DNA from 2 places in the Clostridium sp. BJN0001 genome. Region 1 is predicted to be linked to the other one. Evidence: riboswitches for the same ligand, from Rfam matches in the RefSeq annotation. Region 1 holds a riboswitch; the other holds the start of a gene.

Region 1 (16,689 bases):
GCAAAAGACAAAGAGCTTTCGCCTGAAGCGAAAGCTCATAAATTCAACGTTTCTGCGCCAAAGCAGAAACTTCCAAATTTGTCCTTTGTCCTATGTCATTTGTCCTTTGGTATTTATTTATTTTCAGTTTCTTCCTTAAGAAGTTCAACTTTTTCTCCATTTAATATTCTGTTTGTTGTTCTAACAGCACACATCTTTCCACACATTGAACAGCTGTGTCTATCTTCTGGAGGAATGCTTTCAAAATATTTCTTTGCTTTTTCAGGATCAATTGCACACTTAAAAATTTCATCCCAATCAAGTTTATTTCTTGCATCTGCCATTTTATTGTCCATATCACGTGAACCTTTTATTCCGTTTGCCATATCAGCTGCATGAGCTGCTATTTTAGCTGCTATTATTCCTTCTTTTACATCATTTTCATCTGGAAGTTTTAAATGTTCTGCTGGAGTAACATAACATAAGAAGTTAGCTCCATTCATTGCAGCTATAGCTCCACCTATTGATGATGTTATATGATCATATCCTGGTGCAATATCAGTAACTATAGGTCCTAATACATAAAATGGTGCTCCATGGCATAATCTCTTCTCAATTTGCATATTTGCAGCAATTTCGTTCATTGCCATATGTCCTGGTCCTTCAATCATAACCTGAACGTTTTTATCCCATGCTCTTTTTGCAAGTTTTCCAAGTTCTATAAGTTCTTCAATTTGTCCTGCATCTGTAGAATCATCAAGACATCCAGGTCTCATAGCATCTCCTAAACTAATAGTTACATCATATTCATGAAGAATATCTAAAAGTTCATCATAATGTTCATAGAATGGATTTTCATTTCCAGTCATCTTCATCCATGCAAAAAGAAGTGAACCTCCACGTGATACTATATTCATTTTTCTCTTTGTTTCCATAAATGAATCTACAGTTCTTCTTGTTATTCCTGCATGAATTGTAACAAAATCTACTCCTTCTTTAGCATGTGCACGAACTACGTCTAAGAAATCTTCTGCTTTAATATCTAAAAGATCTTTTTCAAGATATCCTATTGCATCATACATAGGAACTGTTCCTATCATTGCTGGAGAATAATCTATAAGTTTTTTTCTAAATGTTGAAGTCTTACCATAGTTACTTAAATCCATTATTGCTTCAGCACCATATTTTGTAGCAAGTTTAGCTTTATTCATTTCCTGAGTGTAATCTATACAATCTCCTGAAATTCCAAGATTAACATTTATTTTAACTTTAAGGCCATCACCAACACCTGCAGGATCTAATGATTTATGGTTAACATTAGCAGGAATTGCAACTTTTCCTTCTGAAACAAGCTTTCTTAATTTTTCTTCTTTCATGTTTTCTTTTTTAGCAACAATTTTCATCTCTGGTGTAACAATACCCATCTTAGCTGCTTCAATTTGTGTTTTATATTTATTCATTATGTTTTCCTCCTAAAAATTACTTATCAAATATTTCTATTCCAGCTTTTTTATATAATTCGTAAAAATGATTCGTTGGACCTACCCCATGTCCAAGGTTAATACTATGTTTAATTGCTATTGTAATATATCTTTTTGCTTCTTTTACTGCATCTGAAATGCTCATTCCTTTTGCTAAATTTGAAGCTATCGCAGAAGAAAGAGTACATCCTGTACCATGTGTATTCTTTGTATGTATTCTATCCTGCTTAAAAACTGAAAATTCATTTCCATCATATAAAATATCTATAGCTTCACCATCTAAATGTCCACCTTTAACAAGAACTGCTTTTGGCCCAAAATTAATAAGTCTTTTAGCAGCCTCTTTCATTTGACTTACATTAGATATCTTTATCTTAAGAATTTCTTCAGCTTCAGGAATATTAGGTGTAATAAGATATGCTAAAGGAAAAAGTTTCTTAACTAAAATATCTTCTGCATCTTTTGAAAGCAGATTAAAACCATTTTTAGATATCATAACAGGATCTAAAACTACAGGTGGAAGATTTTTTATACTTAAAAGAGTCTCTGTTATAGCTTCTATAGACTCTTTTTTAGAAACCATTCCTATTTTTACTGCATCAACACGTATATCATCAAATACAGCTTTTATCTGCATTTTTATCATTTCAGGTGAAATATCTTCAATAGACTTAACCCCCATTGTATTTTGTGCCGTTATTGCCGTTATTGCGCTCATTGCAAATACTCCATTTGCAGAAAACGTCTTTAAATCAGCCTGTATTCCTGCTCCACCAGAGCTGTCTGAACCAGCTATAGTAAGTGCCCTTAACATAAAAAATCCATCCTTTCGTTTTATCTAGAATGTGATGCTAATGTTTTTCCTATAATAGGAAGCTTTACAAACATATAAGCAATTACTGCTCCTGCACTACAACTTAATGTAAATGGAATTACATAAGCAAATAATGCTGCCTGCTTTCCCATAAGAAAGGCTGCAACAGGATAAGCAACTACTCCACCAATAAGTCCTGTTCCTATTATTTCACCCACAACTGCTGATAATGGCTTCTTTATTTTTTTGTATAATATTCCTGCAAGAAGGCTTCCTATCATACTTCCAGGATATGCAAGAAGGCTTCCTGTTCCAAGCATATTTCTTATTGTTGCTGCTACAAAACCATTTATGCATGCATATAAAGGTCCTAATGTAATTGCACCAACTACATTAACAAAATGTTGCACTGGAGAAATCTTAGCAGCACCTATAGGAATTGAAAAAGTTCCAAATACTACTGCTAGTGCAATAAGTATTCCACTTATCGCAAGTTTCTGTGTTTGAGGTTTTTCATACACTATTTTTTTACCTCCCTATAAATCTATTTGTCTTTTGAATAAATAAAAAATGCAGTCCAAAATAGGACCGCATTAAAATCATACTATAATACTTCCCTACATTGGTACTAACCACATCAGGTTTAAAGGGTCCAGGAAATTTTCTTTCCAATCTCAGCCAAAAAGCATTAGCTCCCCTAGTTTCATTTTTTTATTATCTCTAGTTAATACAATATACCATTCTACTAAAAAGGTCAAGATTTGTTTAATTTAGATATTAATATACTTAATAAGTATAACTTTCTGTTCATAATAGATAATTAATTATATTTTAACAATCTTTCATTATCTGTAACTTCTCTATGTTCTTTATCTCATAAAACATAACTATAAATGCTGCAATAAATGAACAGATTTCAGAAATCGGGCCTGCGTATAAAACTCCATAAACTTCAAAATATTGCGGAAGTATAAGTAATAGTGGAATTATAAAGATAAATTGCTTAGAGATTGTAAGAATAATTGCTTTATAAGGCTTCCCAATTGATTGAAGAAATATAGATGATGTAAGTTCAAAACCGTTCAATATATACATACATAAATATATTTTCATAGCTTTTACTGCAAAATTATTAAAAAGATAATCACTTTGACCAAATAATCTAACTATTGCATAAGGAAAAAATCTAAAAAATATAAAACCTATTATTGCAACTACTGTTGTAATTTTAACAAGACAAATAAATGTATCTTTAACACGTCTATAATTTTTAGCTCCGTAATTATATCCTGCAATAGGCTGTCCCCCTGCTGCTATACCTATAATTATTGCCATAAAAATTTCATTTACCTTCATAACTATAGCCATGGCAGAAAGGCAAACTTCACTTCCATATATAGATTGTGCTCCATATAATGCAAGCATATTATTGCTTACTATTATAATAATTCCAACACAAATCTGAGTTATTAAATCTGATATTCCAATTAATGAAATTCTTGATATTATTTTTGCACTCATTTTAAAAACTTTTTGAGTAAGATTAATATTTTTAAATTTTCTTAAATAACTAAGTGCAATACATCCTGATAAAATTTCACCTACAGCTGTTGCTATTGCAGCTCCTTTTATCCCCATATTAAATCCAAATATAAATATTATATCCAAAATAAGATTAATAAATGCTCCACTTAAAACAGCACCCATTGAATATTTAGGATCTCCATCTGCACGAATTATCGCACTCAAACCACATGCACAAATAAGAAATGTAAGTCCAGGGAGTGAGTAAAAAAGATATTCTTTTGCAAGAGTATAATTGGTATCTGTTGCTCCAAAAATATTTAAAAGCTGAGGCATAAAAAGATATCCACAAAGTGTAAATAATATTCCACATAAAACTAACATAGCTATTGAATTATGAACAACTTTAATAGCACCTTCTATGTCTTTCTCTCCAAGCTTCATGCTGTAAAGTGCTGCTCCTCCATCTCCAAACATAAGTCCAAATCCAATTGCAATAACTGATATAGGGAAAGCAATATTTGTCGCTGCATTGCCTATAAAACCAACTCCGTTTGCTATAAATATTTGGTCTACTATTCCATAAAGTGAATCAGCAAGTAATGCAATTACACATGGAATTGAAAATTTCATAATTAATTTAATTAATCTTTCGTTTTCAAAAATATTCTTTGATCCTTTTGTACATTCTGACATAAATAACCACCTCTTTCAATTTAACAATTGAAAGAATACACCCTCCAGTTAATGGAGAGTCAAGGCTTTTTTCTTATTGGAATTAAAAGTTCTGTAATATAATTATTTTCATCAGCTGTACTCACTATATCAACAAGATAATTATCCACAGCAGGTCCACAAATTTCGTATCCATTTTCCTTTATATACTCATTCATTTTTCTATATGAATTTATCATTGTATCATATTTTCCATAATGAATCATAGATGCAGCTTTAAATCCTCCAAATTTTCTTACCTTTCCTGGTATTTCTTTATTCATAGAAATCGGAGCACATACTTCAATATCAAAAAGTGATGAATTCTTTTCAAAACTTATGCAATTATCATAATAAACTGCCATAACATTTTTATTCATATGAAAATTATTTCTTTTTATAAGCGAATGAAGACGGCAGTACCTTACAACAAAATCATCAGAATTTACTTCTCCCATTTCTCTATAATAAGCTACAAAACATTCTGGTATATCTTTTATAACAATTTTCTCATTCTTTTCTATATTCTCATGTTCTTTGTAAGTTATATCACTACAAAACTGAAGCTTTTGTCTTACTATTAAAAGATCTGATATCTTATCATCAATTTCTCTGCATTTTTCATCTATCTTTTTTCTGTTATAATCTAAATTATCTCTTTTTAACAGGCGTTTTATTTCTTTTAGTGAAAAACCCGCATCCTTAAAGTATCTTATTACACTTATAAGAGTAAACTCTTTTACTGTATAATATCTATATCCACTTTGCTCATCAATTTTGGCAGGTTTTAAAATATCTACCTCATCGTAATATCTTAAAGTTTTTATAGGTACATTACATATTTTAGATGCTTCCCCTATTCTGTAATATTTTCTTTCATTCATTTTTTCACCCCTTATAATACAAAAAGAACTGTCTTATTTAAAATAAAGATTAGATTTTTACATTATAAATTAGCAAAAAACATTATAATACTTTATTTTATACGACAGCCCTTTTATTAAAATTAATATGTTTAATAATAAAGTCTAGTTTTTCATCATATCAAAAAAACTTACCTGATCACTTTCAGTAAGACCATTTAAGCATCCAAATTTTCTAAGAAGTTCTGTAGCTGCTGTTCCTATTTTTGCACGTTTTTTCAAATTGTCAACAGAACTTATAGGAACCTCTTCATGAACAGTTTTAGAAATATCTTCTGCTGCAACATTTCCCATTCCTGAAATACTATTTATTGGAGGTCTTATCCCCTCATCTTCAACTTTAAATTTAGTTGAATCAGATTTATATAAATCAATTGGTAAAAACTTAAATCCTCTCTCATACATCTCAAGTACAATTTCAAGATCATCATACATATCCTTATCTTTAGGAGCTGCATCATTTCCTTGAGCTATAATTTCTTTCATCTTTTCTTTTACTTTATCTTTTCCAAAAATCATAAATTCTGCATCAAAAGCTTTTGCTCTTATACTAAAATATGCAGCATAATATGCTTTAGGTATATGAACCTTAAACCATGCAATTCTAAATGCCATCATTACATATGCAGCAGCATGTGCTTTAGGGAACATATATTTAATCTTTTTGCAGGATTCTATATACCACTCTGGTACATCATGACTTCTCATTAAATCTTCATATTCTTTCCATTTTTCAGGATCTTTAAGTGCTTTACCTTTACGAACAGTTTCCATTATCTTAAATGAAGTATTCTTAGGAAGACCTTTCTTTATAAGATAAACCATTATATCATCTCTACAACAGACTGCATCACTTATGGTTGTTATTATTCCAGAATCAATAAGATCTTTAGCATTACCAAGCCATACATCAGTACCATGTGAAAGACCTGATATACATAAAAGATCTGTAAACGTCTTTGGCGTTGTATCTACAAGCATTCCTCTTACAAACTTAGTACCAAATTCAGGTATTCCAAATGTACCAACTTTTGAATTGATCTGCTCAGGAGTTACTTTAAGTGCCTCTGTGGAATAAAAAAGAGACATAGTTTCCTTATCATCAAGAGGTATCTTATGTGGATTTATTCCTGTAATATCTTGAAGCATTCTTATTACTGTCGGATCATCATGACCTAATATATCAAGTTTTAAAAGGTTCTGATCTATTGAGTGATAATCAAAATGTGTTGTTATTATATCAGAATCTGGATCATCCGCTGGATGCTGCACAGGACAGAATTCATATATTTCTCTTCCTTTTGGAACAACTATAATTCCACCTGGATGCTGTCCTGTAGTTCTTTTAATTCCAGTACATCCTTTTGATATTCTTGTTATCTCTGCTTTACTTACATTAACATTTTTATCATCAAAATATTTTTTTACATATCCAAATGCAGTCTTATCCGCTACAGTTCCTATTGTACCTGCTTTAAATGTAGTTCCTTTTCCGAATATTACTTCTGTATATTTATGGGCTTTTGCCTGATATTCACCTGAGAAGTTTAAATCAATATCTGGTTCTTTATCTCCATTAAATCCAAGGAATGTTTCAAACGGAATATCCATTCCATCTTTATCAAGTTTTTCTCCACAAACAGGACATGTCTTATCTGGAAGATCAAATCCATTTTTCACTCCATAATCAGAGAAGTCTGAATACTTACACTTATGACACCTATAATGTGGAGCAAGCGCATTAACCTCTGTAATTCCAGTCATATATGCTACAACTGAAGAACCAACAGATCCTCTTGATCCAACAAGATATCCATCTGAATTTGATTTCCATACAAGTTTCTGCGCTATTATATACATAACTGAGAAACCATTTTTTATTATTGATTCAAGTTCCTTTTCAAGCCTATCTTCAACAATCTTTGGAAGAGGATCACCATATAATTCATGAGCTCTTTTATATGCAATATCTTTTATTGTTTTTTCACATCCATCTATATGAGGTGGACATTTCTCTGGTGAAATAGGACTTATTCTCTCACACATATCAGAAATCTTATTTGTATTTGTAACTACTACTTCATAAGCTTTTTCTTCTCCTAAATAAGAAAATTCATCAAGCATTTCCTCTGTAGTTCTTAGATATAAAGGTGCCTGAGAATCTGCATCCTTAAAGCCCTGCCCAGCTTCTAATATACGCCTGTATATTTCATCTTGAGGATCCATAAAATGCACATCTCCAGTTGCTACTACAAGTTTATTTAATTTTTCTCCAAGACTTATAATCTTTCTATTTATATCTTTTAAATACTCTTTATCAGGTGCCTGACCATTTCTTATAAGATAATCATCATTTCCTAAAGGCTGAATCTCAAGATAATCATAATCTCTTGCTATTTTTTCTATCTCTTCATCAGGTTTTCCAAGAAGTATTGCTTGATATAATTCACCTTCACTACATGCACTTCCAAGGATAAGACCTTCTGAATATTTTTTATAAAGACTCTTTAATATACGTGGTTTTTTATAAAAATAATCAAGATGTGAAAATGATACAAGTTTATAGAGATTTTTAAGCCCAACATAGTTTTTAGCTAGTATTATTGCATGATACGTTCTTCTTTTTTTATATTCATATTTTTTAGATTCCTCATCTAGTGCCAAATCTTCTATATCACTTAAATTTTCTACGCCTCTTTTTTTAAGCATATCAAGCATAAGTTTAAATACTTTTACTGTTGTATCAACATCATCAAGAGCTCTATGTGCCACTTCAACTTTTATTCCAAGTTTTTTAGCGATTCTTCCAAGCTTAAATGTCTTAAAATCAGGAAATAAATCCTGTGCTAAAGATAATGTATCTAGGTAAGTATAATCAAAATCATATCCTAATTTTTTCGCATTATATTTTAAAAATCCTATATCAAATTCTGCATTATGCGCAACAAGAACAGTTCCATCTATAAATTTAAGCATCTGTGGAAATACCTTATCTATGCTATCTGCATCTCTTACCATATCATCTGTTATATTAGTAACTTCAACTACTCTTTGAGGTATAGGCTTTCCTGGATTTACAAATTTACTAAAGCTATCTATTACTTTTCCATCTTTAATTTTCATTATTCCTATTTCAGTTATATTTTCAATTTTAGGTGAAAAACCTGTTGTTTCAAGGTCAAGTACACAGTAAACAGTATCAAGTTTCTGACCTTTTATATTACATACAGATGGTTTTCTCTCTGGCGCAAGATATGCCTCTACTCCATAAATTATTTTCATTTTAGGATTATCTCTACCTAAAAGTTTATGTGCTTCAGGAAAAGCCTGAACTACTCCATGATCTGTAATAGCAATAGATTTCATTCCCCACTTCATAGCTTTCTTTATTAAATCTGTTGCACTTGTCATTGCATCCATCTGACTCATTTTAGTATGCATATGAAGCTCTACTCTCTTAACTTCTGCATTATCTTCTCTAACTTTTCTCTTTATTCCTTCAGTTTCTACTACTACATTTCCTATTATTTCAACTTCATTCGTAAATTTACTAAATCCTGCATTTCCAAAAATTCTTATTCCCTCTGCCTTTTTAAGTCTTGATAAGACCTCTTGAGACTGTTCAGGCTTTAAAAATGATTTACATGTTATTGAACTTGAGCCATCATATATATCATATGAGACTAGAATTTTTCCGCTTCTAAGTTCCTTATCTTCGATATTGGATATTTCTCCCTGTATTGAAACTTTACCTTCATCTTCAGTAATATCAGCTATCTTCATAACTTTTTCTTTAATATTAGAACTTCTTCCTAAAATCAATGACGGATCGGAATTTTTCTTTGACTCTTGAGAAACATTCATTTCATTTCTCTGACTCTTATTTTTTATAACTTTTTTAACATTTTCAGTTGATTTAATTTCTTTTTCAATTTCAATAATTTTTTCTCTATTTCTGCTTTCATTAATTTTGATAAGCTCTTCAGCATCTATATTATCTATAAATTCAACAGTATAACTAACACCATAAATGTTTTTTAAAACTTTTTGAATCTTTCTATCATAATTAAGCCTTTTTAACATTGCAGATAAAATCATCTTAAATCTTAAATAAATTTTATAATCTTCTATATCTATACTGCAATTATCAACTGCAGTTTTTAAAAGAGGATGATTTTCAGAAAGATATGATAATATTTCCATAAAATCTTCTTCTGTAAGTTTTTTTGTAACTCCATCTAAATATTCTATCTCTATCTTAGACTCATTAAGCATAAATCTTTCTTTTATGAAATTATTGAGATCACCTATTTCATAAGGTTGTATAAATTTATTTGATTTAACTTTTATAATTAGAACATTACTTTTCTTTTTTAAAGTAACACCTTGAACAAGTGCTGATGATATATTTTCACCCGAATTATAATCACTAAAAACTTCATTAATTTTTTTCATCTTTACAACCTTTCTTAAAATAATAATTTAACATTTTTATAACTGATATTATATCATTATTCTCATTAAAAAAGAAAGCTCCCTATAACTACTGGAAACTTTCTTTTTGTTATACAAATACTATTAAAACTATAAAAATCTAATATATTTTCATGATTTTATAATTTTAAAAATTTTTTCTACAAAAACTGTAATTAATGCAAACAAACATGCAATAGACATATATGTGGCAGCTACATTTCCTGCTGTTAAAATATTTACTTCCTGATCTTTATGCTGTCCACTACCCATTCCTGAACCCTTTTGTATATTATTATGAATATCTATATTTCCTGCCGTAATTTTTGTAATTGGTGTATTTATCCAATTTGAAAAATTAGATGCATAAGCACTATATGATCCAAAAACAGCTATAAAAATAACAAATATAATAATTAAAATTTTTCGTAACTTTTTTGGTACATTTACAATTTTTAAAAACATTCCTTTTATAAAAGAATAATGAAGTCCTATGTGAATTCCTAAAAGAATAAGGGCAAAAGCAGCTACTGACGTATGACCTATTTTCCATATCATATTGTTAGATGATATATTAGTTAAAATTGTCTTAGAAATAAAAATTCCACTTAATACTATAAATATAGCTGCTATAAAAAGCAGAATATCTATAAGATAGCACAATTTTGTTTTAAACTTGATTGTTTTAGAAAATAATTTTTTAGTTATAGATGCAACCCACTTTGCATTTAACAAAACGTGTATTATAAATATAAAAAGTAAAACAATTCCAAAAACTTCATGAAACTTCATAGATATAGTCCGTTTATTGTACATTATCATAAATGATATAAACATAATAATATCAAGTATTATTTTAACAAAATTTTTATTTTTCATAATTTTACCCTCCTATACGTATCTATAAAATATTTTAATATTTATTATCACTAAAACTATCTAAGACTTTCATCAATATATTTATTAACTTCTTCTCTTATCTTTTTTAATTTTATATTAGTATTCTCATTTAATGATTTAAAATTCATTAGCTTTTCAAGGTCTCCATTTTCTTTTACAATTTTAATACTTGATTTATAATTTAGTCCAAATATAAATGATATATGACCTACTATATTATCAACTGGTGTTTTTTTTAATTTTCTTAAAACTGTTTCCCTATTCATTAAATTATCTAATACTTCTAAGCTAATATCAGATTCATATAGCTTTTTAGATGAAACATCATATAAATCCTCAAATGGTACAATTGTATTTACCTTTAATATATCTATTTTATCCGCATCTCTTAAAATATTTGCAAAACATTCTTCTTTTTTTCCTAATTCACTTGGCAGTTTATACTTATTATGATATCTTATCGCATTTTCAATAAGATTATAATTCTTATTATTAGTTAAAAACCTTTTTATCATACCATCTTTAAATAAAATATCTGCTCCAAGTTCTGCATGATCTATAGATTTTGAATCATTAAATGTATTATATCTTTTTATCTGCTCAAATCTTCCTATATCATGTAAAATTCCAAGAAGCCATGAAAGAGTTATCTCATCTTCTTTTAATGAAAGATTTTTAGCTATACGCTCACAATAATCTGCTACTCTATATGTGTGATCTACTTTTAATTTTATTTTAATGTTTTTTATATCATAATTTTTAACATAATTATCAAATTCAGTTTTTACTTTTTTTTTAAATTCTATCATAATATCTGCCACCATCTTATATAATAATTTTAATATATCTATAATTGATAAACAATATAATTTTTTTATTCATCTATAATATTTTTTGTAAACTTTGAAGCTATAAAAATCCAAGTTAAAAGTTTTGCAGTAATTACAATTGATAAAATATAAAGAATTTTTTGATATTTAAAAAATGAGGAAATTATAATACATAAACATTCTAAATATAAAAATATTGAATATATTTTTGAACTTACTTTTTCTTTTAAAAGGATATTTTTTTCATTTTCATCATATTCATCAGTTTCGTCCAATCTATTTATTTTTTTAGAAATTTTCAAAATGAATAAATGAAAAATACTGCATATAAATCCTGCAAAAAATAATCCTCTTGATATGTTTACAATTTTATTAGGTATATGTATGAATATGTTTAAAACTGCAATTATTACTCCTAAAGTTAAAATAGCAAAACTATATAAAAGATTTCTTTTTTCAATACTTTTTTTATTCATTAACAAATTCAATTATCCCTTTATCGAGTTTTGATATTCTTGCAAGTGAATAAACATTATATCCTTTTTTATCTAAAAATTCACGTCCTGGCTGAAATGATTTTTCAATTACTATTCCAATTCCTTTAACCTTTGCTCCTGCTTCTTCAACTAATCTTGCAGCGCCTCGTGCAGCCTCTCCATTAGCTAAGAAATCATCAATTATAAGTATATTATCATCCTTTGATATGTACTTTTTAGAAAGTGTAAGTTCATAATCACTGTTTTTAGTAAAAGAATGTACTGTTGTCTGATAAACATCTCCATTTAAAATTTTTGATGTTTGTTTTTTTAATGTAACCATAGGAAGACCCATAAGATATGCTGTCATTACTGTTGGTGCAATACCAGAACTTTCTATTGTAAATATTTTTGTTATATTATGATTTTCGAAATATTTTTTAAATTCTTCACCCATTTCATACATTAATTTTGGATCAACTTGATGATTTAAAAATGAGTCTACTTTTAATACTTCTTTTGAAAGTGCATTACCTTCTTTTAATATTCGCTTTTCTAAAGCTTTCATATTATTACATCTCCTATTTTTCTTTTAATATTAAATTTAATAAAAGTGCAGCTATTGTTCCTGTTGAAATTCCTGAAGAAAAAATCATTTTTATGCCTTCTGGAAAAGAACTCAATATTTCTGGTCTGAATGTAACTCCAAGTCCTAGTCCTATTGATGTTGCAATTATAAGTAAATTTCTATTACTAATTTTTACGCTGCTTAAAGTTTGAATTCCGGCTGCTGCAACAGTACCAAACATTACGATGCCTACTCCTCCAAGTACAGGGCTTGGCATAACATTTATTATTGCACTAAACTTAGGGAAAAAGCCAAGTAAAATAAGAATTATACCTGCCATTACAGCTACTTTTCTACTTGCTACTTTTGTAAGTGGAATTACACCTACATTTTGACTAAATGATGTATTGGGGAATGTACCAAGACATCCTGCAATCATACTTCCAACTCCATCTGCAAGTACACCTTTTCCAATAATATCATCATTATCTTTAACTTTAGAAACCTGGCATACAGCTTTAAGACATCCTACTGTTTCTATAGTAGTTACTAAATATGCAGGAATAAATGGAACTACATTCTTTAAACTAAAGTCAACTCCATATCCGAAAATCTTAGGATATGAAAACCAAGATGCTGAAAATACAGTTGAGAAATCAACTTTTCCAATAGGTATACATATAATATACCCAACAACCATACCTATAAGTATTGATGCTGTACTTGTTATTCCTTTTGCATAATGATTTAACAAAAGTGTAAATATCATTACTCCAAGTGCTATTGATATATTAAGTATACTTCCATAATCAGAAGCTCCGCTTCCACCTGCTGCCCAATCAACTGAAACAGGAAGAAGAGTAAGACCTATAAGACATACTACTGTACCTGTTACAAGTGGAGGAAATAGTTTCATTAATGGTTTAATAAAAAAGCTTAATATTATTTCAATAAATGACCCAAGTATTGTCGCTCCAATTATTCCAGGAAGTCCAGCTACGCTTCCTACTGCAATGCTTGGTGAGACAAATGTAAAATCTGTTCCCATTATACATGCAACTCTTGAACCAATCCTTCCTATTCCTCTTGATTGTATAAATGTTGCAACTCCTGCTGCAAGAATAGTTGTACTCATAAGTGCTGTTGATGTTGCTGCATCAAATTTTAATACACTGCATATAACAAGCGGTACAACTATAATACCTCCAAATGCAGCAAATATATGTTGAATACCCAAAAGTATCTGCATATATAGTGATGGTGTATCATCAATTCCATAAATAAGTCCAATTTCATTCTGATGATTATTTTTCTTTTCCAACGCATTTATCCTCTCTGCTATTTTTTATTATAATAATATTCGTATAATGCAATTAAAAAAAGCATCTCTAATAAAATAGAAGTGCTACCTATGGAAACTACTATGCTAATATATACTTATATCATAGATTGCTATTATATAAGTATATAAAAACTCTTCAAACCATCAAATTGAAAATCATACGAAAATTTTATATAATAATGTAGAAATTATATCATATAATTATTATGTTGTAAAAAGGTTCATATTTTGAACTACTCTTTAATTTTTCCATATACCTTCTCTTTAAGCCTTATTCCTTCTCTAGTTGCAGCAATACCTCCTTCTGCTGTTTCTCTTAGTTCTGATGGAAGACTCTTTCCTACCTTATACATAGCATCTACAGCATCATCAAAAGGTATCTTTGATTCAACTCCTGCCATTACAAGATCAGCCGTACAAAGTGCAGTCACAGCTCCTTGAACATTTCTTTTCGCACATGGTATTTCAACAAGTCCAGCAACAGGATCACATACAAGTCCTAATACATTTTGCAAAATAATAGATGCCGCATCAAAACTCATTTTGACAGTTCCACCCATAAGTTCAACTACTGCAGCAGCTCCCATAGCAGCTGCTGAGCCACATTCTGCTTGGCATCCTCCTTCTGCTCCTGCAAGAGTTGCATTTAAGCCTATTATAATTCCAATACTCCCTGCTGCAAAAAGTCCTTCTATAAGTTTATCATCAGATAAATTAAGTTTTTCTCCTGCTGAGAGAATTACTGCTGGAAGTATTCCACATGAACCAGCTGTAGGACATGCAACTATTCTTCCCATAGATGCATTTACTTCAGATGATGAAATTGCCATAGCCATTGCTTTTACCATAATATCTCCAGTAAGCGATTTTTTATTTTCCTGATATTTTTGAATCTTATATGCATCTCCTCCTATAAGACCACTTACTGAATAGATCTTAGTTTTTCTTCCAATTCCTGCGGCTTCTTTCATTACTTCAAGATTCTTTGCCATTCTTTCAATTACTTTTTCTCGTGGTACATCTTTATCTTTTATTTCTTTTTGTATTGCAAACTCACTTAATGAAATATTTTTTGATATGCAATAATTTAAAAGATCTTCTCCTGTTCTTATTTCCATTATATTTCGTCCTCCTCTACAGGATGTATAAGTATAACTTTTCTTACAGTATCTATCTCTCTTATTTTAGAAATGAGGCTATCTGATATTTTGCTGTCAAGTTCAAGAACCATTGTAGCTCCTTCTCCTTTTTCATAGCGAAACACCTTCATAAACGCTATGTTTATCTCCCTATCGTATAATGCACATGAAACATGATTTATTATTCCAGGTGTATCTTTATGTATTATTATAAGAGTTTCATAATTTCCATTAAAATCAACTTCATTATCATTTACTTCTGTTATTTTTATATTTCCTCCACCAATTGATGAGCCTAATACTTCAACATATTTATCATCACTCGTTCTTATTATAAATTTTACGGTATTAGGATGAATATTTCCTAAATCTGCAGTTTTAAATAAAACTTTTATATTTCTCTTTTTAGCAATTTCAAGAGAATTTCTAAGATTTTCATCACTAGGTTCCATTCCCAAAATTCCTGCAACTAGTGCTTTATCAGTTCCATGTCCTTTGTAAGTTTTAGCAAAAGAACCATGAAGAATAAAAGTAACTTCACGTATATCATTACCTGCTATACTTCTTGCAACTTTTCCAAGCCTTGCTGCACCTGCAGTATGCGAACTTGAAGGTCCTACCATAATAGGACCAATTATATCAAATACTCCAATCTGTTTCATATTTAATCTCCTCTAATTTTAATGCTCTATCAATATATTATTGTAAAAAGAAAGGCTGAAAATATTCAAGAATTACAGCCTTTCTTAAAAATTTTTCTATTTATATTTCTTTATTAGTATTCATAAAAACATGATCCTCCAATAAATTCTCTTAAAAGAGAATTTTCAGGAATATATTTTTCATCAATTTCTTTAAAAAGTTCTAAGAATTCCTTAAGTCTTGAAGCTTCAAGATAAACATCACTATCTTTTGAAATCTTTGAAAGTTCATTTAATGCATATGGTTTTAAAACACTTAATTCATATAAAAGTGTTGAATTAAACATTGCATCTGCTTCCTCTTGATAAATAAATATACTGCTTTTTTCACCACGTTTTATGGAACTCCACATTTTAAGTGTTTCTTCTGCGCCATATCCTCTTGATAGTGAATCACGAACTATTCGTCTAAGCTTTCTTACATCAGTTGTTGAAATCCTATTATGATAATCTATATTAAGCTGTGTAAGTGCTGAAATATAAATCTTAAAGACCTTATCTTTAGGAATTCTTTTAGTAAGCAGTGGATTAAGTCCATGAATTCCTTCAATTATAAGGACACCATTTTGTGGAAGAATCACTTTATTACCAAGCCATTCTTTTTTTCCAAGCTTAAAATTAAATGTAGGTATATTTACTTCTTTTCCTTGAAGTATTTCAGTAAGATCTCTATTAAATAAATTAAGATCGAGTGCATTTATTGTTTCATAATCATAATCGCCATTCTCATCTTTTGGTGTCTCATCTCTATCTAAAAAATAATCATCCATTGATAATGTAATTGGAATAAGTCCATTTACTCTAAGTTGAATGCTGAGTCTTTTG
Region 2 (16,689 bases), 1.3 Mb from region 1:
TACTTTTTAAATTCTATTATGTCATCTTCTTCAATGTAGTATAGAGGTCTTATAATCTCCATTCCTTCAAAATTCTGCGCTTTTAACTTCGGCATCATTGTTTTATAATTTCCACTATATAATATATTAAGCATTATTGTCTCTATCACATCATTAAAATGATGTCCAAGGGCAAGCTTATTACATTTAAGTTCCTTAGCCTTTGCATAAAGAGACCCTCTTCTCATTCTTGCACATAAATAGCATGGATAGTTCTTTGCTTTCTCATCTACTATATCAAAGATATTAGATTTATATGTAATAACTGGAATATTTAAGTACCTACAATTATCTAAAAGAACTTCTCTGACATTATCATTAAAGCCAGGGTCCATACTTATAAATACAACATCAAAATTATATTTGCTGTGTCTTTTAAGTTCCTGAAAAAGTTTTGCCATAAGAATACTATCTTTTCCTCCAGAAATTGCTACAGCAATTTTATCATTTTCATTTACAAGTTTAAAATCAATAACTGCTTTTATAAATTTTGACCAAAGCTTTCTTCTATATTTTTTTATTATCGCTTTTTCAATATCTTTAAGATCTGTTTTTTCTTCATCTGGAATTATATCAGGACATGATTTTCCTGCTATTGAGTTCATAACAATCATCCTCACATTATCATAAAAAATACTCTATTTTACAATAATATATTCTATCATTTATTTCCTACTTTGAATAGAGAACATAAAAAAAAGGCAGCCGCATAAAGCGGCTAACCAATTAGCTTTTCAGACTATATGATAAAAATAATCATTTTTAGTTTATTCTCATAATTCCAGACATTACTGCAATTCCAGAAGCACCATTTTTTATAACTTCTTTATAATTATTTTTATTTATTCCACCAAGTCCTATTATTTTTATATTCATAACTTCTGACATCTTTTTTATCTCAGATGTTCCACGTGGTTTTAGTCCTTTTTTACATTCAGTTTCAAATACATGTCCATAAATAACATATGTAGCTCCTAATTTTTGGGCTTCAATTCCTTCTTCAAAACTATGAATTGAAACTCCAACTCTTTTATATATACTTTCATTTTTTCTTCTTAAATTTTTAAAATCATTAAATGAAAGCTGAACTCCATATGCATCTATCTTTTTAGCTACATCTACTGATGAATTTATAATAAGTTTTATATTACTTTTTTTTAAAATTTCTTTAACCTTACACGCCATTTTTAAAAGTTCATCATAGGAAAGATCTTTTTCTCGAAGTATAAGATAATCTATGCTGCTTAAAGAAATTTTCTCTATCTGAGAATAAAAATCATCACATAATTTTCTATTTGTTATGCCAAAGACTAACATGTAAAGCTGTCCCAGTCCTTAAATATAGGTTGATATCCTATATCATATATCATCTGCTTTATCTCTTCTGTTGTTCTCTTATCATTAGTATCAAACTGAACTTCTCCCTCTTTTTCTTTTGGCATACTATGTCCTCCAATTGCAATAAGAGACTCTGCTGATATCTTGTTTATTCCAATAGGGATAAGCTTATCTCTAAAGCCTGCTCCTTCTCTTGTTGAAATATTTAAAACACTTTGAGGGAATACTATTCTTATTGCTGTAATACATTGAACAAGATTTCTGTCTGTTACCTCTACAAGGTCCTTTAATCCTCCTGAACATGGTCTTATTCTTGAGAATGAAAGACCTATATCAGATGCAGGATATTTTTTTTGAAGAAAAGATGCATGAAGACCTTCTTTAAACATTTCACGTCTCCAATCAGTAAGTCCTAAAAGTGCACCTATATTTACAAATCTTATTCCAGATTCAATTCCTCTTTCAGGAGTTTCAAGTCTATATCTATAATCTTTTTTAGGTCCTCCTAAATGAACTTTATCATAAACAGCAGGATCATAAGTCTCTTGGAATACTGTAAGAGAATCTACTCCTTCTTTAACTACCTTTTTATAATCTTTTCTATCCATAGGATATACTTCTATTGCAACTGATGGGAAATACTTTCTAAGAACTTTAGTTGCTTCTACAAGATAACTTACTGGTGATTCTTTTGGTGATTCTCCTGTAAGAAATAATATCTGTTTAAAACCTTTTTTAGAAACAGCCTGACATTCTTTTTCTATCTGCTCCATATTAAGCTTAAGTCTGCTTATAGTATTATCATTATTGTATCCACAGTATGCACATCTATTTATGCAGTAATTTGCTATATACATTGGCGTATATAAATATACAGCCTTTCCAAAATGCTTAAGTGTAAGCTTTCTTGATCTTTGAGCCATCTCTTCAAGACATTTTTCACCTGCAAGAGGAGATAATAAAGTCATAAGTTCTTTCTCTCCAGGGTTTCTTGCATATATTGCTCTTTTTATATCATTTATAGTTACATTTTTCCAAAATGCATCAAAATCAAAGTCTTTATATTTCTGAATAAAATTATAAAAACTATTTTCTAAATATTCTCCTGCTTTTATCATATTCTACTTCTCCTCCTCATCTAAAAATCCAGTAAGTGGAGATGATGCTGATGCGGTATCTTTTTTAAGTCCAAGTCCTGCAAGATAAGCAAGTCTTCCTGCTTCAGTTGCCTTTTTAAATGCTTCTGCCATAATTATAGGATTGTTTGATGATGCAACTGCAGTATTTACTAAAACTGCGTCTGCTCCCATTTCCATAGCTTCTGCTGCATCTGATGGTGCTCCTATTCCTGCATCAACAACTATTGGTACATTATTTATTTCATCTATCATAATTTGTATAAGTTCTTTTGTTCTTAATCCTCTATTACTTCCAATTGGTGCTCCAAGAGGCATAACTGCTGCTGCTCCTACATCTGCCATTCTCTTTGCCATCATAAGATCTGGGCTCATATAAGGAAGAACTGTAAATCCTTCTTTAACTAAAGCTTCTGTAGCTTTTAATGTTTCTAAATTGTCTGGTACAAGATATTTACTATCTGCTATTACTTCTATCTTTACCCATGTTCCGCATCCCATCTCTTTTGCAAGTCTTGCAATTCTTATTGCTTCTTCTGCATTTCTTGCACCTGATGTATTTGGAAGAAGTATTATATCTTTAGGGATATATGATAATACATCCTCTTCTTTATTATCTAAATCAACTCTTCTAACTGCCATTGTGACAACTTCAGTTCCCGCATTTTTAAGTACATTTGGAAGTTCTTTATTATTTCCGTACTTTCCTGTTCCTATAAATAATCTACTTTTTAATTCCTTGTTACCTATTCTAAATATATCTTTTTCCATAATAATCTCCCTCTTTTTTTAAACTTCTGTTTTATCTAATATAAGTCTTAAAGCCATATTAGCTTCGTGATTTGCTGCAATTGAAACTCTTGGAGCCATAAGGCCTTCATTTATCTTTGCCTCATTTTTTAAATCCCCACATATGTAGAGTCTTTCATTAATTTTTTTAGTGCATATCGTATTATTTGAATAAAAACCTGCCATGCCTGAAGCTGTAATTATTTTGGGCTTTTTTGTCTGAAGAAGTGTTTCCTGAACAAGTACAGCTTTATTCTGTGGTGAATCAAATCCTTCGATAACTATATCCATATCATTAAACAATTCAAAAACATTATCCTTACTTACAAAAGAGTCAACGCTATCTACTTTTATAAATGGATTTATATCATGAAGTATATTTTTTAATGCCATGCATTTTTTCATTCCTATATCTTTTATAAAATACTGCTGTCTATTAAGATTACTTGGTTCTACCACATCAAAATCAATAATTTTTAAATATCCTACACCAATTCTTGCAAGAGAAATCGCACATGTTGAGCCAAGACCTCCAAGTCCTGCTATTGCAACTTTAGCTTTTTTTAAAGCTTCATGAACTTTGGGAGTATGCCTTGCTATCATAAGATTTTCAATTTCTTCTTTTTTAGGAATTTCTCCTCTTTTTATAAGTGTTATCCTATCATTTTCTTTTATCTTTCTGTCTTGCTTAACAGGAAAACCATTATAAATTACTATATCCGCATCTTTTTTATACTTTTCTCTTATTTGAAATAATGTAAGATTATCATCATTTAATTGAGCACTTTTTTCATTTACTATAAATTTCAACTTTCTGCCCCCACTTTTTATCAGCCTCCTGCAACGAAACTTATTACTTCAATTGAATTTTCATCATTAAGAGCAAACTTATCATACTGCTCTTTTGGAATTATTTTTTTATCAATCTCAATTACTATCTTGTCCTTATTAAGTTCATAGTGATGTATCAAATCAGTTACTACTTTCATATTACCTATTGGTACATTTTTACCATTAACTTTCATCTTTCTCCCCCTTTCACTTTTTATTTAAACTAAATTCTCGTTCCACAATAAAAAAAGGACCCGTTACACCGAACGGATCCTATAAATTCATAATACACATTAAATTTATTTATTGCTTCCCTACGGTGGTATTAGCCACATCAGGTTTAAAAGAGTTAAAGCTTTATAAGCTTCTCTCAGCCGATCTTATCGGCACCCCTAGCCTTTATTCTATTATTTAGCTTTTACAATTATCATTGTACTACTTATTTTTACATTTATCAACTATTTTATGCTAATTTTGAAAATTGTATCCTTATCTCCTGAAAAAGCTACAGTGTCTCCAGCATGTAAAGTAACAGTATTTATTCTTGAAATATAGCTTGCATTTTTGCACTGTCCAAGCTCATCATATAAGAAAAATGAACTATTTTCAGGAGTTTCAACTGTAAGCTCTTTTCCCTCTAATTTTTGAGGTACATTAAAATATTTTGTATACCCATTATCATTAATAGTTACACTATCTAAATACTGACTTAAATTATAAATTCCATTAGATGAAACATATAAATATGAATTTGAACTTAAATATTCAAGTGAATGATCCATATAGAAATTATAATCTGCCTGATCTCTTCCAAGTATAAATGGAATCTTTGCTATAGATACTGCATTATCTTTATCTATTATCTTATGTCCAACAGTATATCCTTTTAATGCATCATTATATGGTAATGAAGTTTTATTGAGTAATCTAACATAATTTTCCGAATCATATTTTTCATTTACAAGAAAATATGATTTACTGCTTCTCTTAAGCCATGCATTTTTAACATCATCTGATATATTATTTTCATCTACTTTTTGCATTGAATACTGATCTAATTTAAGTCTTCCTATATTTCCACAGTCCTGATCTGTAATAGATTCAACATATGTCTCTCCATTTTTTTCTTTTACAAATTTAATTTTTTCGTTTCCATCTTCTGATGTGAAATATCCATCGCTTGTATAATTGTATGAATATTTTAATCCAGGAACTGATGGACATGTAATTACAAGTTTATTATCTTCAATATCCACATTGCAGTTAGTTGTATTTAAATTGTAAAGTCCTTTATATGACTGCATTTCACTAGGTATTGAAACTGCATCTGATGAAGTAAAATCTTTTTCCTCTTTTATTTCAGATATTGTCCCTTTTTCTTTTAGATATTTTAAAATAATAGTAGATGCAAGCATTTCATCTGTTGTAGATGACGATCCTGATGATAAAACTGCGCATGATATATTATTATCCGGAAGGACTATAAATCCTGCATGATAATGATATGTGTCTCCTCCTTTACACAATGCTTTTATTCCATACTCATTGAATGGATTAAATTTTACACTGTCCCATCCTAAACCATAAGATAATATATTGTCATCACTGCTCTTAGGCCATGCTCCATTTAAACATTCTTCATTCTCCATCTTATTTAAAGTATCATCTGTTAAAACTTTATTTTCATTCATAAATATCTTTGAAAATCTGCATAAATCTTCAGCTGTAGAATAGATTCCTCCTGCTGCTGACATATTTAAATTATCATCTGGCAAATCATCATCGCTATTTCCTAAATATATCTTTGCAAGATTTTCTCTATCAAAATTATCATCAGGCATTTTAGTATTTAAAAGATTTAAATTATCTGAAAAATTTTCTTTTACATACTTATTAAATTTCATTCCTGATACTCTCTCAACAAGAATTTGAGCTAAAGTAAATCCATCATTACAATAAACAGAGAATTCTCCTGGATCTGCCTTAAGCCTCTGATTTTTTAATTCTGATAAAAACGAATTATATGAGCTTTGATCATTATCTCCATATAAAAGAGCATTATATAAAGTTCCACCCATAAGACCTGATGAATGATTAAGAAGCATTCTTACTGTTATTTTCTTATATCTTTCATCTTTCATCTGAAAATCCTTTATATAATCTGTAACGGGATTATCAAGATTTACTTTTCCATCCTGCATAAGCTTCATAACAGAAGCTGTCACAAACATCTTACTTACAGAACCTATTCCATACATAGTATTACTATCTATATCTTTTTTACCAAGAGAATTTTTACTAAATACTCCTGCATCATTTGAAATAATAATATTTCCTCCATCATAAAGAGCATACTGAAGACTTGTTGAATATTTATCATTAAAATCCTTCGCTAAATCCTTTATTTCGGAATCAAATTTTTCATAAGTATTACTCTGTGATATTTGATTTTCTAAACCAGTATATGTTTTTTCTGAAGCATATACCGCTGAAGATGACATACCTGATGCAAAAAATCCAGCAATAATTAACGCTATAATTTTCCTTTTCATATTAATTTACCCCCATAATCATGTATTGTTTTTCTTTTGTTTTTTCATAAGTAAGCTGATAGCATTAAAACATATCTATATTATACATCTAAAAGAATTATTAACCAATTGTTATATATCTTAATATTATCTTAAAAATTTTTTGATAAAATTTTAACGAAATTTATTGAAAAATTATATATACGTGCTAAAATATTGAGTGTCAGTATTCTTTTTAGAAACTGAACGGAAATTAAATATATATTTTTTCCGAATTATATCCATTATTAAGGAATAAGAACGGAGGTATTTTCTTATGGAAAATAGTAATTTAAAAACAAAATTCTCAGTAAAACAGATGACAATTGTAGGAATGTTGTCTGCTATCTCAATCTTTTTAGGCCTTACAGGGCTTGGTTTTATACCTCTTCCAGGTATGAAAGCAACTATAATGCATGTTCCTGTTATCATAGGAGCTATAGTTGAAGGTCCAATTGTCGGGTCTCTTGTCGGACTTGTATTTGGTCTCTTTTCAATGTATCAAGCTTTCACAGCACCATCACCAACCGCATTTGTATTTTGGAATCCAATAATTGCAGTGCTTCCAAGAATATTAATAGGTATTGTTTCTTATTATGTCTATAAAGGTGTTAAATTTTCAATAAAGAAAAAGTCAATTGCAATAGCATGCGCTGCTTTATGTGGAACTTTAACAAACACTGCTGGTGTACTCGGTTTTTCTTACTTAATCTATGCAGCAAAATATGCTGTAGCTTTAGGTCTTACTGCAGCTCAAGGAGGATACGCTATCTTTATGATTGGTGTAACAAACGGAATCCCAGAAGCTATAGTAAGTGTAATAATTTCAGTTCCAGTAGTTCTTACAATTTTAAAAATGAGAAATAGGTAATGAAGGTGTACTAATGAAAGAAATAAAAATCACCGATATTGAAGGAATAAAATTAGGACATGCCCAAGATGAAAAAGGTATAACAGGATGTACAGTTATTTTATGTGAAAATGGTGCAACTGGCGGTGTTGAAGTTCGTGGAGGTTCTCCAGGAACACGTGAAACAGACCTTTTAAATCCAGTTGAAATGGTTCAAAAAATACACGCTGTTGTACTCTCTGGCGGAAGTGCATTTGGACTTGATGCTGCAAGCGGAGTTATGAATTATCTTGAAAATAAAAATGTTGGATTTGATGTTTCAGTTGCAAAAGTTCCAATTGTCTGTGAAGCTGTTTTATTTGATCTTATAATTGGAAGCCCCAAAATACGACCCGATTTCAAAATGGGCAAAAAAGCATGTATTAATGCTGAAACTTTTAAAGATACGATAAACGGTAACATTGGTGCAGGATATGGTGCAACTGTTGGAAAATATTTAGGTCCTTCTTATTCAATGAAAGGCGGTCTTGGAACATATGCAGTTAAATGCGGAAATCTAGAAGTTGGAGCTGTAGTTTCAGTAAACTGTCTTGGAGATGTTGTAGATCCTAAAAACCTTGAGTTTATAGCAGGAGCTTTTGATAGAAAAAAATCTGAATTTTTAAATACAGAAAAATTAATAATCGAAAATCTTGAAAATCCTAAAGATCCTTTTAAAGGCAATACAACCATTGGTGCAATTATAACTAATGCATACTTTACAAAAGCTCAGGCAAATAAAGTTGCATCTATGGCTCATAATGGCTATGGAAGAACAATGCGTCCAGCTCATACTATGTTTGATGGCGACACAATTTTTACTATGGCAACTAATAAAGTACAAGCAGATACAACAACTGTTGGAATGCTTGCTGCTAGAGTAATGGAAAAAGCTGTTATAAACGCTGTTAAGAGCGCTTCTTCACTTGATGGATATCTTGCTTTTAAAGATTTATAATTATTCCAATATTGGTCAATAATTAAATATATTCCTCCACTTTCATAGATTATATTTTTGCGATTTGCACAATATAATACTGCAAGGTGGAAATAACACCTCGCAAAAATTTACTAAAATCAGAGGAGGAATATGTTATGGCAAATTCATCATTAGTACCTGAAGCAAAACAAGGATTATCAAAATTCAAAAATGAAATAGCAAGTGAAATGGGTGTCCCATTTACTGACTATAACGGAAATCTTTCTTCTAAACAATGCGGAAGCGTTGGAGGAGAAATGGTTAAAAGAATGGTACAGCAATACGAATCTGGCATAAAATAATATTTCTCGCGAGATGTACCATTAAGTAAATTGAAAGCCGTTCTTAAATCTAATAATTTAAGAACGGCTTTCTTCTTTTATTTTTATTTTAATTTTCAGCTTCTACAAGCTCTGGAAGAATTTCTATTTCTCCATTATTCTCTTGAACTTTAACTTTTGAACCATAATATAAATCACCTTTTATTATCATTTTAGCTAATGTGTTTTCTATTACGTTTTGGATATATCTTCTAAGTGGTCTTGCACCATATATAGGATCATATCCTTCTTTTGCCATAAGTGTCTTTGCTCCATCTGTAACTTCTATTTTAATATTCTTCTCTTGAAGTCTTGTTGAAACTTCCTTAATAAATATATCTATTATCTTCTTGATTCCGCTTTCTGTAAGAGGTTTAAACATTATGATGTCATCAACTCTGTTTAAAAATTCTGGTTTAAATCTAGCTTTAAGATCATTCATTACCATTTTTCTTATTTCAGGTTCTACAGAATCTTCACTCTTATTTTCAAGTAAATGTCCACTTCCTATATTTGATGTCATAATTATAATTGTATTTTTAAAATCAACTGTATTTCCTTTATTGTCTGTAAGTCTACCATCATCAAGTATCTGAAGGAAAATATTAAATACATCAGGATGAGCTTTTTCAATTTCATCAAATAGTATTACGCTATATGGATGTCTTCTTACAGCTTCAGTAAGCTGACCACCTTCATCATATCCTACATATCCTGGAGGTGCTCCAACAAGTCTTGATACTGAATGTTTCTCCATATATTCAGACATATCAATTCTTACTATATTCTCTTCAGAATCAAATAAATTTCTTGCAAGAGTCTTAGCAAGTTCTGTCTTACCAACTCCTGTAGGTCCAAGGAATATAAATGAACCTATTGGTCTATTTATATCTTTAAGTCCTGCTCTTGCTCTTAGTATTGCATTTGTAACAGAAGTTACTGCTTCGCTCTGTCCAATAACTCTCTTTTCCATCTGGTCTTCAAGTTTTAAAAGCTTTTCTCTTTCGCCTTCCATTAAATTGCTTACAGGTATTCCAGTCCATTTTGAAAGCACTTCTGAGATTTCTTGTTCTGTAACTTCTTCTTTTAAAAGAGCACCTTCATAATTATTTTTAAGTTCCTCTTCTTTTTTCTTTATCTCTTCTTCGATTTTAGGTATTTTGCTATATTGAATTTCTGCTACTTTATTGTAATCAAAATTTCTCTGTGCAGTTTCAATTTCTCCTCTTGCCTCATCAAGTCTGCTCTTTAAATCTTTAATAAATTTAATCTGCTCTTTTTCTTTTGTATATTTAGCTGTCATTTCATCATTTTTTTCTTTTAATTCAGCGAGTTCTTTTTCTAAAGCTTTAAGTCTTTTCTTTGAGCCTTCATCTTTTTCTTTAACTAAAGCCTCTTTTTCAATTTCGCCTTTAAATATTTTTCTTCTGATTTCATCAAGTTCTGTAGGTACTGAATCTATTTCAGACCTTATCATTGCACCAGCTTCATCAATTAAATCAATTGCCTTATCTGGAAGAAATCTTCCTTGAATATATCTATTTGAAAGCTTTGCAGCTGCAACTATAGCAGTATCATGAATTCTTACACCATGATGTATCTCAAACCTTTCTTTAAGACCTCTTAATATTGCAATTGTATCTTCAACTGTTGGTTCATCAACAATTACTGTCTGAAATCTTCTTTCAAGTGCCTTATCTTTTTCAATATATTTTCTATATTCATCAAAAGTTGTAGCACCTATGCAGTGAAGTTCTCCTCTTGCAAGTAGAGGTTTTATAAGATTTCCTGCATCCATTGCACCATCAGTTTTTCCTGCTCCTACAATTGTATGAATTTCATCTATAAATAAAAGTATTTTTCCTTCACTAGACTGAACTTCTTTAAGTACAGCTTTAAGTCTTTCCTCAAATTCTCCTCTGTACTTTGCTCCTGCAATTAGTGAACCCATATCAAGTGAAAATACTATTTTATCCTTTAACCCTTCTGGAACATCGCCTCTTACTATTCTCTCTGCAAGTCCTTCTATAATTGCTGTTTTACCAACACCAGGCTGACCAATTAGTACAGGATTATTTTTTGTTCTTCTTGATAGAATTCTTATAGTTCTTCTTATTTCCTCATCTCGACCTATTACTGGATCAAGCTTATGCTTTTTAGCTAATGAAGTAAGATTTGTTCCATATTTTAAAAGTGCATCATATGTTCCTTCTGGATCTTGACTTTCAACCTTCTGGCTTCCTCGTACATCACGAAGAACTTTTAAAAATAAATCTTTTGTTACATTATACTGATTTAATATCTTTAAAACATCAGTATTAGAATGAGCATCCATTATTGCAAGCATAAGATGCTCAACGCTTATATATGAGTCTTCAAATTTCTTTGCAATTTCTTCTGCTTTATTTAAAACCTCATCTACTTTTCTTGTAATATATACTCCCTGAGTATCGGCTCCATTTCCTGTTACCTTAACCATATTATCAAGAGTATCATTTACAGATTTTTTCATCTGCTCAACATTTACGCCCATTTTAGTAAATATATTAGGAACAAGTCCATCTTCTTGATTTATAAGACTGCTAAAAAGATGAATTAAATCAATCTGCTGAGACTTATATTTTACAGCAATGCTATTTGCATCACTTAAAGCCTGTTGTACTCTTAATGTCATTTTATCAACATTCATAAATGTTCCCTCCTTAAAGCTTAATCTCTTAAGCATTCATTCTTTATTATTTCTTTATCTGAAATTATAATACCATAAAGGTCAAAGAAAGTCAAAGATAAATTTTCTATTTTATTTATGCAAAATAAAAAAGGTAGAAAACATAATTTTCCACCTTTTTGTTTATATAGTAAATGTTAGATTAAAGTATTTTAAAGAATCTTTTACATTTCCCATCTTATAATATAATTCTCCAAGATCAAGATATCTCTTTTTTCGCTGTTCTCTATTTCCAAATTTCATCAAAATATCTAATGATAAATTCATGTATTTTTCTGCCTTTTCATACTTTTTAAGATTCTCTAAAGCTCTACTCTTTAGATAATAAATGTTTTCTATAAGTTCTCTATTTTGTGTAATTATTATATCGTCAATTGTGGTTTCAATTATGTCATATGCCATATTATATTCTTTATATTTTAAACATAATTTTATAAAATCAAAATTAAATGGAATTGTTTCTTCACTCTTTAAGTCTTTTAAAATGTCTCTTGCTTCATTTATTTCTATAACTGCTTGATCATTTAGATATGATATAAAGTAATATTTCGCATAATTAAGTTTTGAATATATTATGCTAATTTTGTCATTCTTTATATAACTATATGATTTTTCTTTAAACTTTAATGATTCATCACTATTAAGAAGTATGCATAATTCTGAATATTTCTGATAAATTCTAGTTTTAAGAATTGTATTTTCAAGTTTCTCAACATCATTTATAATCGGTTTTAATATAGAAAATGCCGTTTCATATTTTGAAAGATTCTGATAACATACAGCTTTTTTATAGCTTATATCTATTTCTGATACAAAATCAAGTTTATAAGAATTTTTCTCACATAATTCATCTATTTTTTCATAATAAATTATTGCGTCTTTATACTCTTCAGTTTCTATTAAAAATTCTCCCATATCATTATAATAAATAAAAGTACTCTCATTTGAATTATTCTTCTGATATAAATTATAATATCCTGAAATTATGACTTGAACATTTTTTATCATATTGTTTTCTATGTAATATTTAAAAAGCATATGCATCAGCTCAAATGCAAGATCATAATACTTATACTTTATCGCATAATCATAATTATCTTTTAGTTCAGATTCTAAATTAAGATTAAATTTAAAATTCTTCTTATATTCTTCTATATTACTTTTTATCTGATCATATGAGTCCTGAATCAAATAATCATAATCAATTTCTAATTTTTGAGATATATATTTTAATATATCTTTATCTGCTTTAACCTTATCGTTCTCTATACAACTCATCTTAGCTATTGAAATTTTTGTCCCACATAATTTCTTAAGCGTTATATTTTTGAAGATTCTTATTCTCCTTATCTTTTCTCCCACTGAATAAATATCCATCTTTTGCACCCTATTCCCTAATCATGTTCTTTTATAATATTATAATATTTAATGCCATTTTCTAAATAAGTTTTAGCTTTTTCTTCATCTTCTCTGTCAATATAATGCTTTCCAATTCTCATAGACAACTCGAAAGCTTCATTTATCTTATCATTTTCTTCAGCATATCCTAAACATTCAATTAATCCGTGAATGTTATCATAATTTCCATTTATATTGTCAATAGTCTGACGCATAACTTCACACTTTATATTAAGCTCAATATCATCTTTACTAAGATGTGACTCAATTTCATCTAATATTTCACTAGATTTATCTATATCTTTTATGCTTAAATACGCTTTTGCAATTTCAATAAGATTATTATTCTTTTCTTTATAATTTTCACAGTAGTTATTGCTATATTTTTTAGATACTTCAAGATGTTTTATAGATTCATCTATATCACTTACCATATAAAATAGTCTTCCAAGAGTGCTTTCTATTTTATAAAGACTCTTTTCATCATCAATTTTTTTAGTAATTAAAAGTGCCTTTTCTGCAAGATTAGAAGCTTTTTGTAAGTCTCCTTTTTCACTAAATTCTTCTGCAAGGTTAAATAATCTTTTTATATGTCCTTTATAGTCATATAATTCTTTAAGCTTTTCATTTGCTATATAAGCATATTTTGAAGATAGCCTTAAATCCTCTAAATAAAAATATACTCGTGCTATCTCGTCTTTTATTCTTATCTCAAGTAGTTTGTCCATTATTACATTATCATCATATACTTTTTCTGATTGTTTAAGATAGTTTAAAGCTAAATTAAAAGCCTTTGTTTTAACTGCAATATCTGATAAATTTAAAAAAGTATATATGATATTTTTATACTTTTTATTACGTATAAATATAGCATTAGCTGATAAATAATACTTCTCAGCAACATCATATTTTCCACTTTCTAAAGCTAATTCAGCTTTTACATTGTAAAGTTCAGCTTTTATATAATCAATAGAATATTTTTCTGCATATTGAAACGATTTATCAATATATGTATATGCTTTATCGTATTCTTTATCTAAAGCGCAAATTTTCGACATTCTTAAATAGAATATACATATCTTTTCTGCTTGACTTTGTTCGGATTCGACAAGATATTGCACACTTGTCTTTAATTCTTTTGCCAAATACTCCAACAAATCAACAGAAGGATTTGACTTTCCACACTCTATTAAACTTATCTGACCTGGCGTTATCCTTTTCTTTGCAAGATCTTTTAATGTCATGTTTAATTGTTTTCTTCTTTGCTTTATCTTTTCCCCTAATGTTAATATATCCATATATAATTTTTCCTTTTTCTATCTTTCTACAAATTTCTATAGTTATATTATAACATAATTTTCATAAATGTTACATATCATCACAAATTTTCACAAGTATAAATATGCATAAATAAGAAAGGCTTCTGCATAAAAATACACAGAAGCTTTTCTTTTATTTTAAGAATTAAACCAGTCAGACATATTGTCATAAGTGTTTTCAGCACTATCTTTCATTTTTCTTGCCATTCTTCTCATGTTTCTTTGAGTCTTTTTGTCCATTGTTGGCATAAGCATAAGTGCCATACTAGTTCCAACCATCATTCCAATAGTCATACCTTTAACAAATTTACACATAAAAATGCACCTCTTTTAATATTTTGTCTTACTTATGTTGTGCACTTTCTATATTTTTATTCTATATATTTTTTCTCAGATAATAAATAAAATATAAATTCTTCCTTTTCTTTACTTTTCATCTTTTTTATCATCCTCTGAGCCTTAACTTTATCTTCTTTATATAAAGATAGAATCTGACTATACGTATCTTCTTTTTCCTTTTCAGTCGATTCTATTATTTTTTCTGCACTATCTTTATCTGAAACGACTATTATGTTATCAAATACAGTATCATTTGTAATTGATTCTATTTGTTTCTTTATGTTTTCATCAGCAACATAAATTTTATTTGTCTTTAAATAGCTTAAAACTGCATTTGATGACGTAATTTCTATACACTCTTTACACTTTTCATCAGCAAGATCATTGAAAAAGTCACCTGTATGGCTATCAACTTTTACAAATATTATGTCAAGACCTTTTTTCATAACTTCCTGCATATTATCATAATACTCTTCAGAAGATTTTTCATTTCTATTCCACTCACCTGTCGCATGACTTCTAACTCCCTCATAATCATGAAATATAACTACTCTTTTTTCATTATTATTAAAAGCATAAAGTGCTGCTTTATATGATGCTTCAAGCTCTCCTTTTACCTGTCTTGTCCTAAGAGACTTATCTTCTTTTTCAGAATTACTTTCTATATATCTTACGATATCATCTTTTACAACTACAAAGCAGTATGAATATCTTTCATTACTAATGCTATAGCTCCCATCAACATAAATATGCATTGCATCTTTAGGATAATTTCCGTCTGATTTTTTTTGACTTTTTTCCCCTGCTTTAAGGTAAGCTTTCGCATCATCAATCAATTCAAAGCTTTTGTACTTTGCTCCCTTTACTCCCTTTACGAGCTTTAAACATTCAGCCCATGTATTTACTATAACAGAGTTAACCTCTTTATTATTTTTATTATCATAACCTTTTATTATTGCATAAACTTTCTTTGCCATATTTTAATCGTTCTCCTATTTTCTATAAATCACTTAAATTTTCTATAGCTTTAACAATAGACGCTACATTTGAAGCACTTTGAAATGTAGAAAGATACTCTAATGACTTTTTTAATACAAGTAAGATGTCATTTTCCCCATTCCAATTTTCAATTATAATATGTAAATCTACTTCTTCCATTATAGTGTTTAAAGTAAAAAATAATACACCTGTATCATCTATAGTGCCTATAAATGGTATATCATCTGGTATTATATCCCCAGGGACAAAAATATATGCAATTGCACCAGAAATTATTAACTTAGTTTTTGTATTTACTCTATCATCCTTAAGAAGTCTATATATTAATGCTGCTATATCCGGTATTATAAATAGATAATCTTTTATCTTATCAAAACTTTCAGGGAACTTTTCTTTGATAAATTTTGATCCAGCTGAATAATTATCTTCTACTTTCTTTATTGAATCTATATCTTCTAAAGAATCCTCTTCATTTTCTTCTTTTTCTTCTTCTTCTTTTTTAATATTCCCCTTTATAGAAACATTTATATCTGATGCATCAATGCATAATTTATTTCCTTTTATATATACTTCATCTATATTTAATGAAATATATGGTACATTTTTAAAGCATTTTTTAAAATCTACAATAACTAGATCTTTATTCGAAGAAATTCCATACTCTGATAAAAGATCTGATACTTTATCTAAAATAAGACTTCTTATGATCCTAAATACTGCTACATTTAATACTTTAAATTTAATAATTCTTAAGCTTATCTTATTATCTGCACAGCCTTCAACAAGCAGTTTTAAATAAAAATTAATTTTTATTTTATTTTCAAAAAAACCGCTTAACTCTATTCCATTTCCTATATTTATATTTTCAACGTTAAGGCCTTCAATCCTTATAAATTCTTCTATAATGCTCTTTATGTCATCTTCTGTAGCCTTTACGCATCCCTCATTTATAATCACAGTAATGCCCCCCTTTTAGGACTTTCTCTCATAATTATATACAAAAAAAATGATACTG

What was found. A riboswitch is a leader RNA that binds a small molecule or an ion and turns the genes downstream of it on or off. The one in region 1 is predicted to bind thiamine pyrophosphate.
Region 2: linked by a shared signal. The riboswitch ahead of thiS (sulfur carrier protein ThiS) and the one ahead of thiW (energy coupling factor transporter S component ThiW) in region 1 are both predicted to bind thiamine pyrophosphate.

Annotation. Positions count from the first base shown of each region.
Region 1 is NZ_CP094971.1:2,243,532-2,260,220, forward strand. It holds gene thiC (phosphomethylpyrimidine synthase ThiC) at 114-1,439, opposite strand; gene thiD (bifunctional hydroxymethylpyrimidine kinase/phosphomethylpyrimidine kinase) at 1,459-2,274, opposite strand; gene thiW (energy coupling factor transporter S component ThiW) at 2,295-2,795, opposite strand; TPP riboswitch at 2,872-2,983, opposite strand; gene MTX53_RS10985 (MATE family efflux transporter) at 3,106-4,494, opposite strand; gene MTX53_RS10990 (MerR family transcriptional regulator) at 4,554-5,396, opposite strand; gene polC (DNA polymerase III subunit alpha) at 5,541-9,890, opposite strand; gene MTX53_RS11000 (DUF4405 domain-containing protein) at 10,041-10,787, opposite strand; gene MTX53_RS11005 (HD domain-containing protein) at 10,844-11,617, opposite strand; gene MTX53_RS11010 (hypothetical protein) at 11,683-12,114, opposite strand; gene MTX53_RS11015 (xanthine phosphoribosyltransferase) at 12,107-12,682, opposite strand; gene MTX53_RS11020 (nucleobase:cation symporter-2 family protein) at 12,696-14,003, opposite strand; gene sdaAA (L-serine ammonia-lyase, iron-sulfur-dependent, subunit alpha) at 14,258-15,142, opposite strand; gene sdaAB (L-serine ammonia-lyase, iron-sulfur-dependent subunit beta) at 15,142-15,825, opposite strand; gene MTX53_RS11035 (nucleoside kinase) at 15,939-16,689, opposite strand, start outside.
Region 2 is NZ_CP094971.1:809,701-826,389, reverse strand. It holds gene MTX53_RS03910 (tRNA 2-thiocytidine biosynthesis TtcA family protein) at 1-644, opposite strand, end outside; gene MTX53_RS03905 (thiamine phosphate synthase) at 802-1,356, opposite strand; gene thiH (2-iminoacetate synthase ThiH) at 1,350-2,495, opposite strand; gene MTX53_RS03895 (thiazole synthase) at 2,499-3,284, opposite strand; gene thiF (sulfur carrier protein ThiS adenylyltransferase ThiF) at 3,303-4,112, opposite strand; gene thiS (sulfur carrier protein ThiS) at 4,133-4,327, opposite strand; TPP riboswitch at 4,428-4,537, opposite strand; gene MTX53_RS03880 (serine hydrolase domain-containing protein) at 4,592-6,685, opposite strand; gene MTX53_RS03875 (ECF transporter S component) at 6,981-7,574, shown strand; gene MTX53_RS03870 (P1 family peptidase) at 7,588-8,550, shown strand; gene MTX53_RS03865 (alpha/beta-type small acid-soluble spore protein) at 8,688-8,873, shown strand; gene clpB (ATP-dependent chaperone ClpB) at 8,962-11,580, opposite strand; gene MTX53_RS03855 (transcriptional regulator) at 11,743-12,996, opposite strand; gene MTX53_RS03850 (helix-turn-helix transcriptional regulator) at 13,014-14,315, opposite strand; gene MTX53_RS03845 (YtxH domain-containing protein) at 14,475-14,651, opposite strand; gene MTX53_RS03840 (ribonuclease H family protein) at 14,708-15,652, opposite strand; gene MTX53_RS03835 (DUF1232 domain-containing protein) at 15,675-16,631, opposite strand.